DNA from 3 places in the Blautia sp. AF34-10 genome. Region 2 is predicted to be linked to each of the others. Evidence: predicted binding sites of a transcription regulator. Region 2 holds the regulator's gene; each other region holds the start of a gene.
What was found. Region 2 encodes NrdR, which represses ribonucleotide reductase genes. Its sites were predicted from a motif close to CACAANATNTTGTG; they were not measured.

Region 1: DWZ60_RS00545 (ribonucleoside triphosphate reductase) is a predicted target of NrdR. The motif match lies at 3,848-3,861, and genes of this name have one in related genera.
Region 3: nrdD (anaerobic ribonucleoside-triphosphate reductase) is a predicted target of NrdR. The motif match lies at 4,003-4,016, and genes of this name have one in related genera.

What each region holds. Positions count from the first base shown of each region.
Region 1 covers NZ_QUED01000001.1:113,414-119,629, reverse strand. The annotation lists gene glmM (phosphoglucosamine mutase) at 96-1,442, shown strand; gene DWZ60_RS00555 (tetratricopeptide repeat protein) at 1,439-2,473, shown strand; gene hflX (GTPase HflX) at 2,492-3,727, shown strand; gene DWZ60_RS00545 (ribonucleoside triphosphate reductase) at 3,975-6,216, shown strand, end outside.
Region 2 covers NZ_QUED01000008.1:38,488-44,703, forward strand. The annotation lists gene DWZ60_RS06700 (heavy metal translocating P-type ATPase) at 1-105, shown strand, start outside; gene DWZ60_RS06705 (GNAT family N-acetyltransferase) at 299-1,465, shown strand; gene DWZ60_RS06710 (acylphosphatase) at 1,493-1,798, shown strand; gene DWZ60_RS06715 (YlmC/YmxH family sporulation protein) at 1,799-2,050, opposite strand; gene nrdR (transcriptional regulator NrdR) at 2,193-2,645, shown strand; gene DWZ60_RS06725 (DUF3786 domain-containing protein) at 2,660-3,295, shown strand; partial or broken gene DWZ60_RS06730 (citrate/2-methylcitrate synthase) at 3,426-4,783, shown strand; gene DWZ60_RS06735 (patatin-like phospholipase family protein) at 4,888-5,775, shown strand; partial or broken gene DWZ60_RS06740 (YqeG family HAD IIIA-type phosphatase) at 5,850-6,216, shown strand, end outside.
Region 3 covers NZ_QUED01000018.1:32,817-39,032, reverse strand. The annotation lists gene trxB (thioredoxin-disulfide reductase) at 508-1,428, opposite strand; gene DWZ60_RS11595 (hypothetical protein) at 1,937-2,812, opposite strand; gene dapF (diaminopimelate epimerase) at 3,018-3,866, shown strand; gene nrdD (anaerobic ribonucleoside-triphosphate reductase) at 4,038-6,173, shown strand.

The DNA of each region.
Region 1 (6,216 bases), on a different contig from region 2:
TTTGTTATTTGAGTGAATAACCAGAAAAAGCGTGTTTGAATGATTGCAAAAAATTTCAGACACGCTTTCTGCCCGAAAGGGGAAAGGAGCATACCATGGGTAAATATTTTGGAACAGATGGATTTCGCGGAGAAGCAAACATTGATCTGACGGTTGAGCATGCATATAAAGTGGGAAGATTCCTCGGATGGTATTTCGGAAAAGACCACAAAGCACAGATCGTCATTGGAAAAGACACCAGACGCTCCAGCTACATGTTCGAATATTCGCTGGTAGCAGGACTGACCGCATCGGGAGCAGACGCTTATCTGCTGCACGTAACGACCACCCCGAGCGTTTCCTATGTTGTCCGTACTGAAAACTTTGACTGCGGAATTATGATCTCCGCCAGCCACAACCCGTTCTATGACAACGGAATCAAAGTCATCAACGGCCTGGGACAGAAACTGGAAGCCGACATCGAAGCGCAGATCGAAGCCTACATCGACGACGGAACACCGAAGATCCCGTTCGCAACGAGAGAAGACATCGGACGCACCGTGGATTTTGCAGCCGGAAGGAACCGCTACATTGGACACCTGATCTCGATTCCGACAAAATCCTTTAAAAACATGAGAGTCGGACTCGACTGCTCCAACGGAAGTGCCTCTTCCGTAGCCAAGAGCGTGTTTGATGCCATCGGCGCCAAGACATATGTGATCCACAACGAGCCGGACGGAACAAACATCAACTGCGGCTGTGGTTCCACCCACATCGAAGAGCTTCAGAAATATGTAAGAGAGAAACACCTCGACGTCGGATTTGCCTACGACGGAGACGCAGACCGCTGCATCGCTGTCGATGAGCTGGGAAATGTGGTAGACGGAGACCTGATCATGTATGTCTGCGGTAAATACTTAAAAGAAAAAGGCCAGTTAAACGGAGATACGATTGTGACCACGATCATGTCAAACCTCGGTCTTTACAAAGCGTGTGACCGCGCCGGTATCCGGTATGAGAAGACGGCAGTCGGCGACAAATACGTGTGCGAGAACATGATGGCAAACGGCTATTCTCTCGGCGGAGAGCAGTCCGGCCACATCATTTTCAGCAAGCACGCGACGACCGGTGACGGAATCCTGACCTCCCTGATGGTGATGGAAGTGCTGATAGATAAGAAACTCCCGCTCAGCACCCTGACAGCCGAGGTAGTGATTTACCCGCAGCTCTTAAAGAATGTCCGCGTGGCAAACAAAGCAGCTGCAAAGGCCAACCCGGCAGTACAGAAAGCAGTAGAAGACGTAGCAGAGGCCCTGGGCGATGACGGACGCATCCTCGTAAGAGAGAGCGGCACCGAGCCGGTGATCCGTGTCATGGTGGAAGCACCGGACGACGCAACGTGTGCAAAATACGTAGACCAGGTTGTTTCTGTGATGCATAAAGAAGGACTTGTGACAGAATGAAAAAAAGACTGGTAATCTTTTTTCTGGCGGCGGCAATGGTGCTTGGCGGCTGTGAAAATAAAAATTCAAAGCTTTATAAAAAGGGCATCGAGGCGCTCGAACAGAAGGACTACGTAACGTCGATTGCGATGCTGGAGGGAGCCGTAAAGGCAGGCGACCGACTGGCGGAGAGCTACCGGTCGCTCGGCATCGCTTATCTGAAAAGCCAGGAGTATGACAAGGCAAAAGAGGCTTTCAAGAGCAGTCTTTCGAGCATGAAGCACAAAGACGCGGAGTTTTCGCGCGATGTCATGTATTACGAGGCGGAAACCTGCGTACAGGCCGGAGATCTGGATGGAGCCATTGAGATCTGCACCAATATTCAGGAAGAAAAGGCCGATGCCGATGCGCTGTTCCTTAGGGGACGCGCGTACTTCCTGCAGAAGAATTACGAGCAGGCGAAGGTGGATTTTGATGCGGCAGTGGAGACGAAGGAGAGCTATCAGCTCTGCCTTGACATTTACGAGCTGTATCAGGAGAGCAGCATGAAAGCGGACGGAGACCGTTACCTCGAAGCGGCAGTGAAGATTGAGCCGAAAACGACCGAGGATTATTATAACATCGGCTGTGCATACTACTATCTGGAGGAGCAGGACGAGGCGGTCAAAGCGTTCTCGAAGGCAATGAAGGACGGCAGCAGCGCGGCGATGGAAATGCTCGGCGAGGTTTACCTTTCCAATGGTCAGAACGACGAGGCGAAAGCACTGTTTTCTTCGTATCTTTCGACAGATGGCTTTGCGGCGGCAGCAAACAACGGGCTGGCGCTCTGCGCACTTGCGGAAAACGACACGGACAGTGCACTCTCGTATATCGAGGAAGGACTCAAAACGGCAGAGGATTCCGACCGGGAAAATCTGCTGTTCAACCAGATTGTATCCTATGAAAAACGGGCGGATTTTGATACCGCGAAGTCGCTGATGGCGGATTTTCTGGCAGCATACCCGGAAAACACCGCGGCGCAGCGGGAAAATACGTTTCTCCAGAACCGATAACAGACGGAGGAAGTTGGATTGTTTGATTTAAGAGAAGAACAGGAGCGCGTGATTCTGGTCGGCGTACAGGAAAACGGCGGCGCAAACGCAGAAGAATCGCTCGACGAGCTGGCGGAACTGGCCAGCACCGCCGGTGCGAAGGTGGAGGGCCGCCTGGTGCAGGTGCGGGAGGCCATTCATCCGGGAACGTACATCGGAAAAGGAAAATTAGAGGAATTGAAAATTCTGGTGCGCGCCTGCGATGCGACGGGCATCATCTGCGACGATGAGCTCTCCTCGATCCAGTTAAAAGGGCTGGAGGAAGCACTGGAATGCAAGATCATGGACCGTACGCTTTTGATCCTGGATATCTTTGCGGCGCGCGCCGTGAGCAGCGAGGGTAAAATCCAGGTTGAGCTGGCCCAGTTAAAGTACCGTGCGTCCCGACTTTCCGGCCTTGGCACATCGCTTTCCCGTCTCGGCGGCGGAATCGGTACGAGAGGACCGGGAGAGAAAAAGCTGGAAACCGACCGGCGCCTGATCCGCACGCGTATTACGCAGTTAAAACGTGAGCTTGAGGAAGTACGCCAGCACAGAGAGCTCCTTCGTGAAGGCAGAAAACGTTCCAAAATCCCGGTAGCGGCGCTCGTAGGCTATACGTCAGCGGGAAAGAGCAGTCTTTTAAATGCACTGACAGGATCGGAAATTCTGGCAGATGCAATGCTGTTTTCCACGCTGGATACGACGACGCGGTCACTGACCCTTCCGGATGGACAGGAAATCCTGCTGACCGATACGGTTGGATTTATCAATAAGCTGCCACATCATCTGATCGATGCATTCCGCAGTACGCTGGAGGAAGCACGGTATGCCGACTATATTCTCCACGTTGTGGATACGTCAAATCCGCAGATGGAGCTGCAGATGCAGATCGTGTACGATACGCTGCGGGAACTGAAAGTTGAGGACAAAAAGATCGCCACCCTGCTGAACAAGCAGGATAAGCTTCTTGCCCCGGTGGTTGTAAAAGATTTCCGGGCAGACGCGAGCCTTGCGGTCTCTGCCAAAACAGGACAGGGACTCGAAGACCTCAAAAATTTACTCTCCTCGTGGATGATGGAGGGAAAAATCTATATCGAGCGCCTCTATCCGTACGATAAGGCGGGAACGATTTCACTGATCCGCGGATACGGAATTCTGCTCGAAGAAGAATATCTGCCGGAAGGCATCCGCGTAAAAGCCTATGTACCGAAGGATATCTATCCGAGGGTATAGAGGTATGGCAAGCGGGCTTAAAAACGGCAGTACATCCCTTTAAGCGCCGTACAGCGCCGAAAAATGGAAGGGACAGAATACAAGTAAAAGTACCATATCTAGTGATGTTAGAAAATTTTACACTAGATATGGTACTTTTTACTATTGACGGGAGAAACATGCTCTGCTATCATATGGTTCAGACACTGCAAAGAGTGGAACCTTAAAAAGGCCTTGCAGAAACGGTTGAATTAACAGGAGGGATTCCATGTTTCAGGTAGAAAAGAGAGACGGAACGATTGCAGAGTTCCAGATGAAAAAGATTACCGATGCGATTGGAAAAGCATTCGGCGCAAAAGATATGCAGTTCAGCGATGACATGCTTCAGATGCTGGCACTGCGCGTAACAGCGGACTTTCAGTCCAAGATCAAAGACGGAAAAATTTCAGTGGAGGCAATTCAGGACAGCGTGGAGAACGTGCTGATCCAGTGCGGCTACGCAGAAGTGGCAAAAGCTTACATTCTGTACCGCAAGCAGAGGGAAAAAATCCGCAACATGAAATCGACGATCGTAGACTACAAAGAGATCGTGGACAGCTACGTAAAAGTAGAGGACTGGCGTGTCAAAGAGAACTCGACCGTAACGTATTCTGTCGGCGGTCTGATCTTAAGCAATTCCGGCGCGATCACAGCCAACTACTGGTTATCAGAGATTTATGATGACGAGATCGCCGAGGCACACCGCAACGCGGATATTCACATCCACGACCTGTCGATGCTGACCGGCTACTGTGCAGGATGGTCGTTAAAACAGCTCATCAAAGAAGGACTTGGCGGCATCAACGGAAAGATTACTTCTTCTCCGGCAAGACATCTTTCGGTTCTGTGCAACCAGATGGTCAACTTCCTCGGCATTATGCAGAACGAGTGGGCAGGTGCGCAGGCATTTTCTTCATTTGATACGTATCTGGCGCCGTTCGTCAAAGTGGACAACTTAAGCTACGGCGAAGTGAAGAAGTGCATCGAGGCGTTTATCTACGGCGTCAACACACCGAGCCGCTGGGGAAGCCAGGCACCGTTCTCCAACATCACACTCGACTGGACCGTACCGGATGACCTCGCGGAGCTTCCGGCGATCGTCGGCGGTAAGGAGATGGACTTCAAGTACAAAGACTGTAAAAAAGAGATGGATATGGTCAACAAAGCGTTCATCGAGACGATGATCGAGGGAGATGCCAACGGAAGAGGCTTCCAGTACCCGATCCCGACCTACTCCATCACATCCGATTTTGACTGGTCCGATACGGAGAATAACCGTCTGCTGTTCGAAATGACTGCAAAATACGGTACCCCGTACTTCTCCAACTACATCAACAGCGATATGAAACCAAGCGACGTGCGCTCCATGTGCTGCCGTCTCCGCCTGGATCTGCGTGAGCTTCGAAAGAAAACCGGCGGATTCTTCGGTTCCGGCGAGAGCACCGGATCGGTCGGCGTTGTCACCATCAATATGCCGCGTATCGCATATCAGTCCAAAGATGAGAAAGAGTTCTACCGCCGTCTCGATCATATGATGGATATTGCCGCACGTTCGTTAAAGACGAAACGTGAGGTCATTACCCGTCTCCTGGACGAGGGACTGTATCCATATACGAAACGGTACCTTGGAACGTTTGAGAACCACTTCTCAACCATCGGTCTGATCGGTATGAACGAGGCCGGCTTAAATGCCGCATGGCTCGGAAAGGGTCTGGAGGATCCGAAGACACAGCAGTTTACGAAAGAAGTTCTGAACCATATGAGAGAGCGTCTTTCTGATTACCAGGAGGAGTACGGCGATCTGTACAACCTTGAGGCAACTCCGGCGGAGTCGACCGCATACCGTCTGGCAAAACACGACCGTGCAAAATGGCCGGATATCAAGACCGCAGGCCATGAGGGAGATACCCCGTACTACACCAACAGCTCCCATCTGCCGGTGGACTATACCGAGGATATTTTCTCTGCGCTTGATATTCAGGATGATCTGCAGACGCTGTACACCTCGGGAACTGTATTCCATGCGTTCCTTGGCGAAAAACTGCCGGACTGGAAAGCAGCAGCTTCCCTTGTGCGGAAGATTGCAGAGAACTACAAACTGCCGTACTACACGCTGTCCCCGACGTATTCTGTCTGTGCGAACGACGGCTATCTCGCCGGCGAGCATTTTACATGTCCGATCTGTGGAAAAGAGGCAGAGGTTTACAGCCGTATCACGGGATATTACCGTCCGGTCAAGAACTGGAACGACGGAAAACGCCAGGAGTACAAGAACAGAACTGTATATGATATCATCCACTCCAAATCGCCGGAGCAGAAAATGAAATCGTACGGCGCAGCAGAGAAACTGGCAGAGCAGGCCGCTGGAAAAGAAGAGCCGAAAGCCGCTGCAGCAGATAAAATCGAGGAAGACGGCATGTACCTGTTCACGACAAGCACCTGCCCGAACTGCAAAATGGCAAAAGAAATGC
Region 2 (6,216 bases):
CATGAAAAAGGAACAGCCGTTGTAACACTGACAGCTCCGGTATCAGACGATGTGCTGAAAACAGCCGTAGAGGCACAGGATTACACCGTAAAAGGAATCCAGTAAAACAGGAAACGTTGAGAAAAGGGAAACGCGCCTGGAATGAAAATTTCCGGGCGCGTTTCTTTTTTTTACCAGATATAGCAAAAATATTGCAATTTGTTCGGAATTTTCGTGACAAAAGGACAAAAATCCGTTAGGATAGAGAAAAAGAAGAGCAAAAACAAAAGGGTTTTTAGGATCAGGAGGTTTTTACATTATGACAGAGTACAGACTTGCAAAGCCGGAAGAGTGGGAGGACTGCATCGAACTTGCAAACTACGTGTTCAGCACGGCACACCGTCCGCACGACTTTGAGCAGTTAATTCCAAGGGTTTATCAGGCAGGACCGGAAATGGCACGGATCCACCGCGTCGCTGTTGCGGAAAACGGCAGACTCCGGGCCGAGATTGCGGTGCTTCCGCAGCAAATGGCAGCAGGGGGTAAGCTGCTCCGCGCAGGATATGTGGGAAGCGTTTCCGTGCATCCAAAGGCAAGGGGCGAAGGCCACATGAAGCGTCTTCTTGGCGACTGGATTACGGATCTGGAAGGAACGTGTGATCTTCTGGCACTGGACGGCCAGAGACAGCGGTATGCCTACTTTGGCTTTACGCCGGGAAGTGAAAAATACACGTTTTACCTGGATGTGGCAAATGTGCGCCATACCTGGAAAAACGGGGAACTCTCCGCTTACACCTTTGCGCCGCTGTTTCCGGAAAACGGCGAAGCGGACGAAGAGGCGGCAGCCTTTGCAAAGAAGCTGAATGAGGAAAAACCGCTTTACGTGGTAAGAGAGGATGTGAAAGCCTGCCTGAAAACGTTCGGCGAGCAGGCAATTGCAATCTGGAAAAACGGTGAGCGGATCGGATATCTGGCACTTTGCGGCGGAAACCAGGTTGTGGAAGCAGAAGTGTTGGAGGAACAGGATTTCGTTCCTGTACTTGCCGCTTATTTAAAAGAAAATGCGCTTGACTCTCTTTTCATTTCCATTCCGGTGTATGAGACCGGAAAAGCAGCAGCGTTATCGGAAGTCTGCGAAAGCTTCACAAAAGAGCGCTGCGGTTCCGCGATGTACCGTATTTTCCAATTTGCAGACGTCATCGAGGCAATGCTGACCATGAAAGCAGAGACGATGGGCATCAGCGATGGAACGTGGTCTGCCGTACTGGAGGGACAGCCGGTGACCGTGACGGTAAAAGATGGAACTGTGACCGTGACACGGGAAGCCCATCCGAGGGCAGATGTACTCAACCGGGAGCAGGCGCAGGAACTGCTTCTTTCACCGCTGGCAAGTAAGGGAAGCAAGGTTCCATCTGAAATCTGGAAGAACATTCCATCCGACTGGTTCCCGCTTCCGCTGTACTGTGCGACGGCAGACGAATTTTAGGCAATGACTGTTGGGAGGCAGAGAAATATGAACGAGACAGCGAAACGAGACAGAAGAGACGAAAAAGAAGAAATCCGGTACCATGTGATTTTCTACGGCCAGGTGCAGGGCGTGGGGTTCCGTTACCGGGCGTATTATGCTGCCTACCAGCTCGGACTGACAGGCTGGGTGAGAAACTGCTGGGATGAGACGGTGGAGATGGAGGTGCAGGGTGATGAGGAGACGATCACGGAGATGATCAAAAGGATCCGCACCTCCAGCTACATCGAAATCACGGATGCAAAATGGACGAAGATTCCGCTGGAATCGGAATTCGGTTTTCATATCCGTTGATCAGGGCTGTTTTTTCTCTTTTTCCGGAATTTCGACGAGAATGATATCGTTGCCGATCTGGCAGATGCGGTCCCATGGGATCACAAAATCCTCGCCGTGGCAGAAAAAGCCGCAGAATTTCACAGGACCCGGAAGAACGAGTCCGGTAAGATGTCCCGTTTTTGGATTGAATTCCACATCAATCGGACAGCCGAGCGTTTTGCAGGTGCAGATATTGATAACTTCTTTCTGGCGGAGATCTACAACGCGCATGCGGTGCTCCTTTTTACTGATTCCTATGGAAAAACATATGCGAAAATGTTGCTGCAGTTGACTTGAATTTCACGGAAAAATGCGTATACTGTAAAAGTAGAAAACTTTCCGAAATACTTATTTAGAAACGAGGACGAAAGATATGAGATGTCCATTTTGTAATCAGGATAATACCCGGGTTGTGGATTCACGCCCGATTGAAGACAGCAATGCGATCCGCCGCCGCCGGATGTGCGATGTCTGCGGCAGACGCTTTACGACATACGAAAAAGTGGAGACGATCCCTTTGATCGTCATCAAAAAAGATATGAACCGCGAGCAGTATGACCGCTCGAAAATCGAGACCGGTATCCTGCGCGCCTGCCACAAACGGCCGGTGTCCGCCGAGAAGATCAACGAGATGGTCAACAAGGTGGAGACGGAGCTTTTCAACGGCGAGGAACGCGAGATTCCAAGCTCTGTGATCGGAGAGAAGGTCATGCATTACTTAAAAGACCTGGATCAGGTGGCGTACGTCCGCTTTGCGTCGATTTACCGTGAGTTCAAGGACGTCAACACGTTCATGGACGAGCTGAAAAAGATGCTCGACAAATAGCGGGAGGCAAAAAAATGGAAGTGTCGAACTATATTAAAATGCGTGATCAGATGCAGGAACGTTTTCTGACATACGATCAGAAGGAGATCGAAGGAAAGTATGGCTTTGCGTTTGATGGCGATTATTTCTATGTGCCGTATCTTTTTGAAGAATGGAGAGTGAACCGCCATACCGGCGTTGTAGAGGGATCAAAAGACCATTTTCTTCATGTACATCAGGGCAGTTTCAATGAGACGCTGACGATTTTCGACCTGCTCTGCTGCGGAAAGAAGGAGATTGTGCTCGCCGGCACGTATGCGCGTACCAATTCCTTAAAGGGAACGATCAAAGGCCGCACGATTGCGTCCGGCGTTCACGACAGCCGCGCCGCACGGTATGACGGGCATGTGGAACAGCTGAAAAAAGCATGCGTTTCCCTTGGCGGAAAACCATATTTCCCGGGAGACGCTGCTTTTGTTTTTCATGTCTTTCCGTTTCTGCCGCTCGTCTTCCAGTTCTGGGAGTCCGATGAGGAATTCCCGCCGGTGCTGAAGTTTATGTGGGATGAAAACGTCCTCGATTATCTGCGGTTTGAGACGCTGTATTACGTGATGGGAGATTTCCTGGACGCACTGGATCAAGCCTTCGATGCATGTAAAACAGAAGCCTGATACCTTTTGTGAGACAAAATCTTACGAAAATTTTTCGAATGTTTATAAAAATTTCAGTATACGAATCCCTTGGTTTAATGCTATAATGAGCGAAAGTGAGTAAAAAAAGAGAAGAGAAAGGGGAATGCATATGGCTTTTAGCATGAAAGTAACACCGGAAATAGAGGAACTGACAAACATCTGTCTGGATAACTCCAAAATGGATGTTTCGCTGTATGGGCAATACGATGTAAAACGCGGACTGCGCGATGTCAACGGCGTTGGCGTCCTTGCGGGACTGACACAGATTTCAAACGTTGTGTCTTCGGATATCATTGACGGCGTCAAAACACCGTGTGACGGACGTCTGTACTACCGCGGCATCAACGTGGAAAACTGACCCAGGGATTTTTGAGTGAAAACCGTATGGGATTTGAAGAAGTCGCTTATCTGCTCCTGTTTGGAAATCTGCCGAATGAAGAGCAGCTTAAGCATTTTAAGACGATTTTAAAACAGCAGCAGTCCCTGCCGAAGAACTTTGTGCGTGACGTTGTTATGAAAGCGCCGACCAAGGACATGATGAACACTCTGTCCCGAAGCGTTCTGACCCTGTACGCGTACGACAACCACGCAGATGATACCTCCCTTCCGAATGTGCTTCGCCAGTGCATTAACCTGATTTCTGTTTTCCCGATGCTGTCCGTCTATGGCTATCAGGCGTACAACCATTATATCAAGGGAAAAAGTTTATATATCCACAATCCGTCGAAGAAGCTTTCCACCGCAGAAAACATTCTGCTGATGCTCCGCCCGGATCAGAAATACACCCCGCTGGAGGCGAAGATCCTCGATCTTGCCCTCGTCCTCCACATGGAGCACGGCGGCGGTAACAACTCAACCTTTACAACACATGTTGTTTCTTCTTCCGGAACCGATACGTACTCCGCAATTGCAGCGGCGCTCGGCTCCTTAAAGGGACCGAAGCACGGCGGTGCAAACATCAAGGTTGTGCGGATGTTCGACGATATGAAGTCACACGTCAAAGACTGGACGGATGAGGAAGAAGTATCGAATTACTTAAGAAAGCTGCTGCACAAAGAGGCGTTCGACCAGAAAGGTCTGATTTACGGTATGGGCCATGCGGTTTACTCCATTTCCGACCCGCGTGCGCGCATCTTCAAGACCTTCGTTGAGCAGCTGGCAAAAGAAAAACACAGAGAGAAAGATTACCGGCTGTACGCTATGGTCGAGGAACTGGCTCCGAAGATCATCGGCGAGGAGCGCCATATTTACAAAGGTGTATCCGCAAACGTCGACTTCTACAGCGGCTTCGTTTACAGCATGCTGGATCTTCCGCTGGAGCTCTACACCCCGATGTTCGCCTGCGCGCGTATCGTCGGCTGGAGTGCACACCGGATGGAGGAACTGATCAACACCGACAAGATCATCCGCCCGGCGTACAAGAGTGTCAAAGATGAAGTGGACTATGTTCCGCTGGAAAACAGATAAAACAGGCAGAAGGGCCGGAGCGTGTCGGGATTTTCCGATCTGCTCCGGCATTGCTCTGTGCAGGAAGTAATGTGTCATTGTGAAAAATAGGAGAGTGCAGGAGAATGAATGAGACAAAAAATTACAGCATAACAAAATCCGGAGCAGTCATATTGGAAGGAGGGGCCAATCGCGGCGTCTTTACAGCAGGAGCGCTGGACTTTCTGATGGAGCAGGAGTATTATATCCCTCATGTGATCGGCGTTTCCGCCGGAGCCTGCAATGCGCTGGACTATGTATCGCGCCAGATTGGCAGAACGAGGGACTGTATGATTGTCACGGATGAGAAAAACCGCTACGTCAATAAGAATATCAAGACAATCGTTGAGAAAAAAGCACTGCTCGACATGGATATGGTGTTCGAACGGTATCCGTATGAGATTTTTCCATTTGATTTTGATACGTATTTTGCATCGCCGCAGACGTGTGAGCTGGTTGTGACAAACTGTGAGACGGGACGCGCGGAATATCTGGATGACCGCGAAAATAAAGAACGTCTGCTTGCAATTGGCCGTGCATCATCGAGCATGCCGATCGCCTGCCCGATGGTGGAGATCGACGGAAACGAGTACGTCGACGGCGGTGTTGCCGATTCGATCCCGATTATCCGTTCCTTAAAGACGGGACACCGAAAAAATGTCATTATTCTGACACGGAATTTCGGTTACCGCAAAAAAGAGGGAACGAGAGGCTGGGAGCTGTATGTGGCGGCATTCCGCAAATACCCGAATCTCGTGCGTGCGCTTGTAAACCGCGCGAAACATTATAACCAGGTACTCGAATGCATCGAAAAATGGGAAGAAGAAGGCTCCGTCTTTGTGATCCGCCCGGAGATACCGGCGGTATCGCGTCTCGAAAAGGACGAGGAGAAGCTGCGGGAATTTTACCAGCACGGCTATGACCAGATGAAAGCAAATTTTGAGGCTCTGCAGGAGTTTCTGAAAGAAGAATAAAGTTACTGTATAAACGAAAAGAGGATTGGAGAAAGAAGATGAGTGGAAAAAACCAGAAGAACCGGGGAACTATACTGATGCGGATGTTTTACCCGGACCGGAGAGAAAAAAGTGCCTATACGATCGATTACGCGGATCTGTACCGGAAAGGATACCGGGGCGTGATTTTTGATATCGATAATACGCTTGTTCCGCACGGTGCGCCGGCAACGAAGGAGGCGGCTGCGTTCTTTGCGTCTCTTCGGGAGACTGGTTTTTCCACCTGTCTGCTTTCCAACAATCAGAAACCGCGTGTGGCTCCGTTTGCCGATGCGGTCGGTTCTATCTATATCGAAAATGCGCACAAGCCTTCGGTGAAAAACTACCAGGAGCATGCCGGAGAATGGGGATCAAAGAGGAGCAGGCGGTCTTTGTCGGGGATCAGCTTTTCACCGATGTGTA
Region 3 (6,216 bases), on a different contig from region 2:
ATTTTCTTTTTGCAGCCATTGTAAAAACAGCAAAAGAACACGAAAAATGTAATATTAAATTGTACGAAAAATTCACACAATTCAAGTCAAAAACCAACAGAGATTGACACTTAAAAAGTCAAGTGCTTTATAAAATCTTTTGGCGAAATAACGGTTTTCTCTGTTATGACCAAAACACGCGTTCTGATTTCGCAAGATTTAAACACATGCTTTCCACACCGTTTTTCGTGGATAATGTGGATAACTCGGTGTATAACTTGTTTTTAGGCATGTTTTCGGTGGTTAACCATGTGGATAACTTGTGGACGAGATGTTTATAAAATTGGCCCGTGTGGAAAAAACCCGGTTTCTTTGTGCAATTTCGACAAAAGAGGTTTTAAAGTTTTATACGACTGACATGAAAGGTTTTTCAGATTTCAGAAACTACGGAAAAACAGAAAAAGCAGGCAGTTCTCCGTACAATACGAAGAATGCCTGCTTTTGCTGTATTCTATTCGAAAGAAGCCATCAGTGGCTGATCAGATATTTCTCTACCGAAGTCACACAGTTCGCGCCGTCGGCGGCTGCCGTGATGATCTGACGGAGCTGCTTCGTGCGGACATCGCCTGCGGCGAACACGCCCGGCACGCTCGTCACACCGTCTTCGCCGGCTTTGATGTAGCCAGCCTCATCGGTTTCTACGGTGCCTGCGATCAGTGCGGAGACCGGAACGATGCCGACGGCAATAAACACGCCGTCCACCGCGATCTCACCGGCTTCCCCTGCCTTTTTGTTCGTTACCTTCACGCCGGACACCATCTCGTTTCCTTCGATGGAATCCACAACCGTATCCCACACCATTTCCACATTCGGCAGTGCCAGCAGTGCATCCTGGAGAACACCGGCTGCCCGCAGTTCATCGCGGCGGTGGATCACGTAAACCTTTTTGCACGTTCTGGCAAGGAAAATCGCATCCTCCACGGCGACATCGCCGCCGCCGATAACGGCAACGGTTTTGTCTTTGAAAAATGCGCCGTCACACGTTGCACAGTAAGAGACGCCCATGCCGGAGAGTTCCTTTTCACCAGGTACATTTAACGCGCGGTGCTCCGCACCGGTTGCAAGAATGACCGTTCTGGCATGATACTCATTTTTTCTCGTGCGGACAATCTTGATCTCTTCGTCAAGAACAAGCTCCTTCACACGCTCGCGGGAAAATTCCGCGCCCATTTTTTCAGCGTGTGCGCGCAGCGTGCTTCCGAGATCCATGCCGCTGATGCCCGGAAGGCCGGGATAGTTGTCTACTTCATAGGTATTCAGCACCTGGCCGCCGCTTGCAAAGTTTGCCTCAATCGTAAGAGAGGAGAGCTTTGCGCGTTTCGCATAAATCGCGGCAGAAAGACCCGCCGGGCCGGAGCCGATGATGATAACGTCGTATAAGTTTTCCATAAAAATCCTCGTTTTCGTCTGTAGTAAGCTGCCATGCAGCCATTTTTCTGAAAGTATCGTTACGGAGCCGGTGTTTCGGACGGTTCCTGACTGTCGGAAACGGAAGATGAATCTTCCGCGGAAGTTTTTTTGGCTTCTTCTTCCGGCGCTTCCGGCTGGTTGTGAACCACCTTGATGCTGCGTACCAGCTTCAGATCGTTGTCGATGCCGATTTCAGTGTAGTCCAGCTTTTCGTCATCACTATAGAATGTGTAGAGTGTCAGGTTACTATCCTCTTTTTCCGTTTTTTCTGATTTGGCATCCCCTGCCTTCGCCAGAAAATCGCTCTCGGAAGTGCCGAGCGTGATGCCGTTTGTGATTGAAATCGGAATCTTTGTCGTATCGAGATCGCCGTACAGCGAAGTAACAAAACAGTTGCGCACTGTCGTCGCCTCCGCGCCGTAATTATGTACGGTGCAGTAAAGCTTCTGACCGCCCTTTTCCAGCGTGACGTAGCCGTATTTTCCGTTTAAAACGGCCGTATCGGACTCTTTCGTATTGACGGTCCAGTCGTGGTCCAGAAGTTCACTGACCGGAACGGGAAGATGATAGAGTACATCGTCAAAGCGGACGGTCCAGTCGTTGATTTCAATGCTGTCGGCTTCCGGTGCCTGGTAGGCCTCCACTTCCGGTGTTGTGGCATCGCTGACACCATCGAGCGCTTCTGCATCAGCCGTGGTCGTAAAGTTCTGCATATCGAGGAATACAGAATTCCCGTTTTGTTATCGAAGCCGAGCGTGATCGTCTGGTACAGCCCGTACTCATACGTGAACTGCACAGAGGTATCGGTCTCATAACGGTCCTTTGGCGCACCGTAGATGCTTTCCGCATCCTCCATCAGCGACTGCTGCAGAGTGACGCCGTTCGGCAGGCCGACATAGATATTCTGGCCCTCAGCGGTCGAGGTGTCGATGTGAATGCCTCCGATCAGGCATTCCGCCACTGGCTTTGCCGTGGTATCCGGATTGGCAATATCGACGGTAATCTGGTTTCCGTCCTTTTCAAAACTTTCGCCCTTTGAGAAGGATTCCGGCTGGATTTCCTTCGTGTCGTCGCCGCTGTAGACCCAGCCAAGCGCTGTAAAATCCGCGTAGGATTCCGGAATTTCGTATGTATCGCCCCAGATGGCAAGCTGAAAACTGTTCAGGTTCTTCGAGAGATCCACATCGTATTCCGGAATCTCATCGGAATCGCCGGAGGCCGCCAGATTGTCTTCGGGGTCGTCATCGTCGGTACTCTGACTGATGGTTGTGATCGGAATCGTTTCTGTTTTCTTTCCGCAGCCGCTCGTTCCCACGAGGAAAGCGGCAAATACTGCTGTTAAAACCCAACGGTATTTTTTCATCAAAACCTCCTCATAATAAATGGTTAAAAATATTTGAAAGTTACTTCATGTAAGTAACGATATCAGTTCCCCCTATTCTATCACATTCCGCTTCGTTTTCCAATGTCTGAAGCGGATTTGAGAAAAATGGTTTTTCAAAAGCGCGGTACGGAATACATATTTAGTAAGGAACTGGAAAGGGCAGAAGTCTGGGAGGAGGCTGTGTATGCGTTTTACAAAAATGCAGGGCTGCGGAAATGATTATATCTATGTAAATGCCATGGAGGAGCGGGTGGAGAGTCCGGGGCGGCTGGCAAAAGCGGTAAGTGACCGCCATTTCGGCATCGGCGCGGACGGGCTGATTCTGATCGGGGCATCCAAAACAGCAGATTTTTCGATGGAAATGTACAACGCCGACGGCTCGAAGGGCGCGATGTGCGGCAACGGCATCCGCTGTGTGGGAAAATACGTGTACGAGCATGGGCTGACGAGAAAAACGACGCTGACTATCGAAACCGGCAGCGGAAACCGTGTGATTCATCTGCAGACGGGGGAGAATCCGAATGAGATCTGTCAGGTGACAGTGGAGATGGGAACGCCGGAATTCCGCGCCGCACAGATCCCCGTTGTTTCTCTGGGGGAATATGTGCTGGAGCATAAAATTACCGTGTGCGGGGAAAATTATACGATGACCTGCCTTTCGATGGGAAATCCGCATGCGGTGATTCAGGTGGAAGATGTGGAAAAAATATCCATTGCAAAGACCGGTTCCGCTTTTGAACACCTTTCCTGCTTCCCGGACCGTATCAATACAGAGTTTATCCAGACTTTAGATCAACACACAATAAAAATGAGAGTCTGGGAACGTGGGAGCGGTGAAACGCTGTCCTGCGGAACGGGAGCGTGTGCGGCAGCCGTCGCGGCGATGCTTTCCGGCTGTGTTTCAGAGGGAGAAACTGCCGTAGAACTGCGCGGCGGCAGGCTTTTCGTTACATGGGACCGGACGAAAAATAAGGTCCTTCTGACCGGCCCGGCCGAGACCGTTTTTGAAGGAACGCTTGCAGAACGAATTTGAAAAATGCAGATTTCTGTCTGCACGAAAGAGCAGTATGCAATATTCTGAAAATAAAAACTTACAGGAAATGCCTTTTCTTTTCAAAAGAAACATGCTACAATATGTGGTGCCCGCTACAAGAAAAGGGTGGGGGACACACAAGATATAGTGTTTGATTTGGAGGACACCACAATGGTTTATATTATCAAAAAGGACGGCACCAAAGAAGAATTCGACGCGCAGAAGATCGTCCGTGCCGTAAATAAATCCGCACAGAGAATCCTGTATACCTTCTCACAGCAGGAGATTGACTTTATCTGTAAGTTCGCAACCGAGCACGTATATTCCCTTGGAAAGACCGAAATTCCGATCAGCGATATGCACAATATCGTGGAGGGAGCACTCGAAAAAGTAAACCCGGCTGTGGCAAAAAGCTACCGCGATTACCGCAATTACAAAACTGATTTTATCCATATGATGGACGAGGTCTACACGAAGAGCCAGTCCATCCGCTACATCGGCGACAAGAGCAATGCCAACACCGACAGCGCCCTCGTTGCAACGAAGCGAAGCCTGATTTTCAACGAGCTGAACAAAGAGCTGTACCGCAAGTTCTTCATGAACCGCAACGAGCTGCAGGCCTGTAAGGACGGTTACATCTACATCCACGACCAGTCCGCACGTCTCGATACCATGAACTGCTGTCTGTTCGATGTCGGAAACGTTTTAAAAGGCGGTTTCGAGATGGGAAATGTCTGGTACAACGAGCCGAAGACACTCGACACCGCATTTGATGTCATGGGCGATATCGTCCTCAGCACCGCTGCACAGCAGTACGGCGGCTTTACCGTGCCGGAGGTGGACAAGATCCTTGCTCCGTACGCACAGAAGAGCTACGATTACTACGTAAAAGAGTTCCTGAAATATACCGACGCATCCTGGGAGGGTGCACAGGAGAAAGCCATCGAGTATGCGATCGACAAAGTAAGAAGAGAGTGCGATCAGGGATGGCAGGGAATTGAGTATAAACTGAACACTGTTGGATCTTCCCGCGGTGATTATCCGTTCGTTACCGTGACCCTCGGCCTTGGAACGAGCATGTTCGAGAAGATGATTTCCATCTCCCTTCTCGAGGTCCACAAAAACGGACAGGGCAAGAAAGGCCACAAAAAGCCGGTGCTCTTCCCGAAAATCGTCTTCTTATATGACAAGGCAATTCACGGAGAGGGCGGCATCGCAGAAGATGTCTTTGAGGCAGGACTTGACTGTTCCTCTAAAACCATGTATCCGGACTGGCTGTCGATGAGCGGCGAGGGCTACATCGCCGAGATGTACAAGAAATACAAGAGAGTCATCAGCCCGATGGGATGCCGTGCTTTCCTTAGCCCGTGGTACGAGCGCGGAGGCATGGAGCCGGCAGATGAGAACGACAAACCGATCTTTGTCGGACGTTTCAACATCGGAGCCGTTTCCCTTCATCTTCCGATGATCCTGGCAAAATCCCGTTCCGAGAACCGCGATTTCCACGAAGTGCTCGACTTCTACCTCGAGATGATCCGCGATCTGCACAAACGGACCTACGATTACCTCGGCGAGATGCGTGCATCCACGAACCCGCTGGCTTACTGCGAGGGAGGTTTCTACGGCGGCCACTTAAAACCGTCCGACAAGATCCGCCCGCTGTTAAAGCCGATGACCGCATCGTTCGGTATCACGGCGCTGAACGAGCTGCAGGAGCTGTACAACGGAAAATCTCTTGTTGAGGACGGACAGTTCGCACTCGACACGCTGAAATATATCAACGACAAGGTTGCCGAGTTTAAGAAAGAGGACGGCATCCTCTATGCGATCTACGGCACACCGGCAGAATCCCTGTGCGGCCTGCAGATAGAGCAGTTCCGCAAACAGTACGGCATCGTCCGCAACGTTTCGGACCGCCCGTATGTGAGCAACAGTTTCCACTGCCACGTAACCGAGGACATTACCCCGATCCAGAAACAGGATCTCGAGGGACGTTTCTGGGAGCTCTGCAACGGCGGAAAAATCCAGTACGTGCGCTATCCGGTCGGCTACAACAAAGGCGCGATCAAGACACTGATCGAGCGTGCGATGGAGCTTGGCTACTACGAGGGCGTCAACCTGTCCCTGGCTTACTGCGATGACTGCGGCCACCAGGAACTCGACATGGATGTCTGCCCGGTCTGCGGTTCCAAGAACCTGACAAAGATCGACCGTATGAACGGCTATCTTTCCTACAGCCGTGTCCATGGCGACACACGTCTGAATGAAGCAAAGATGGCGGAAATTGCAGAGAGAAAATCGATGTAAAATCATTGCGATATTTGTAATACGATAAAAGAACGAAATCCCC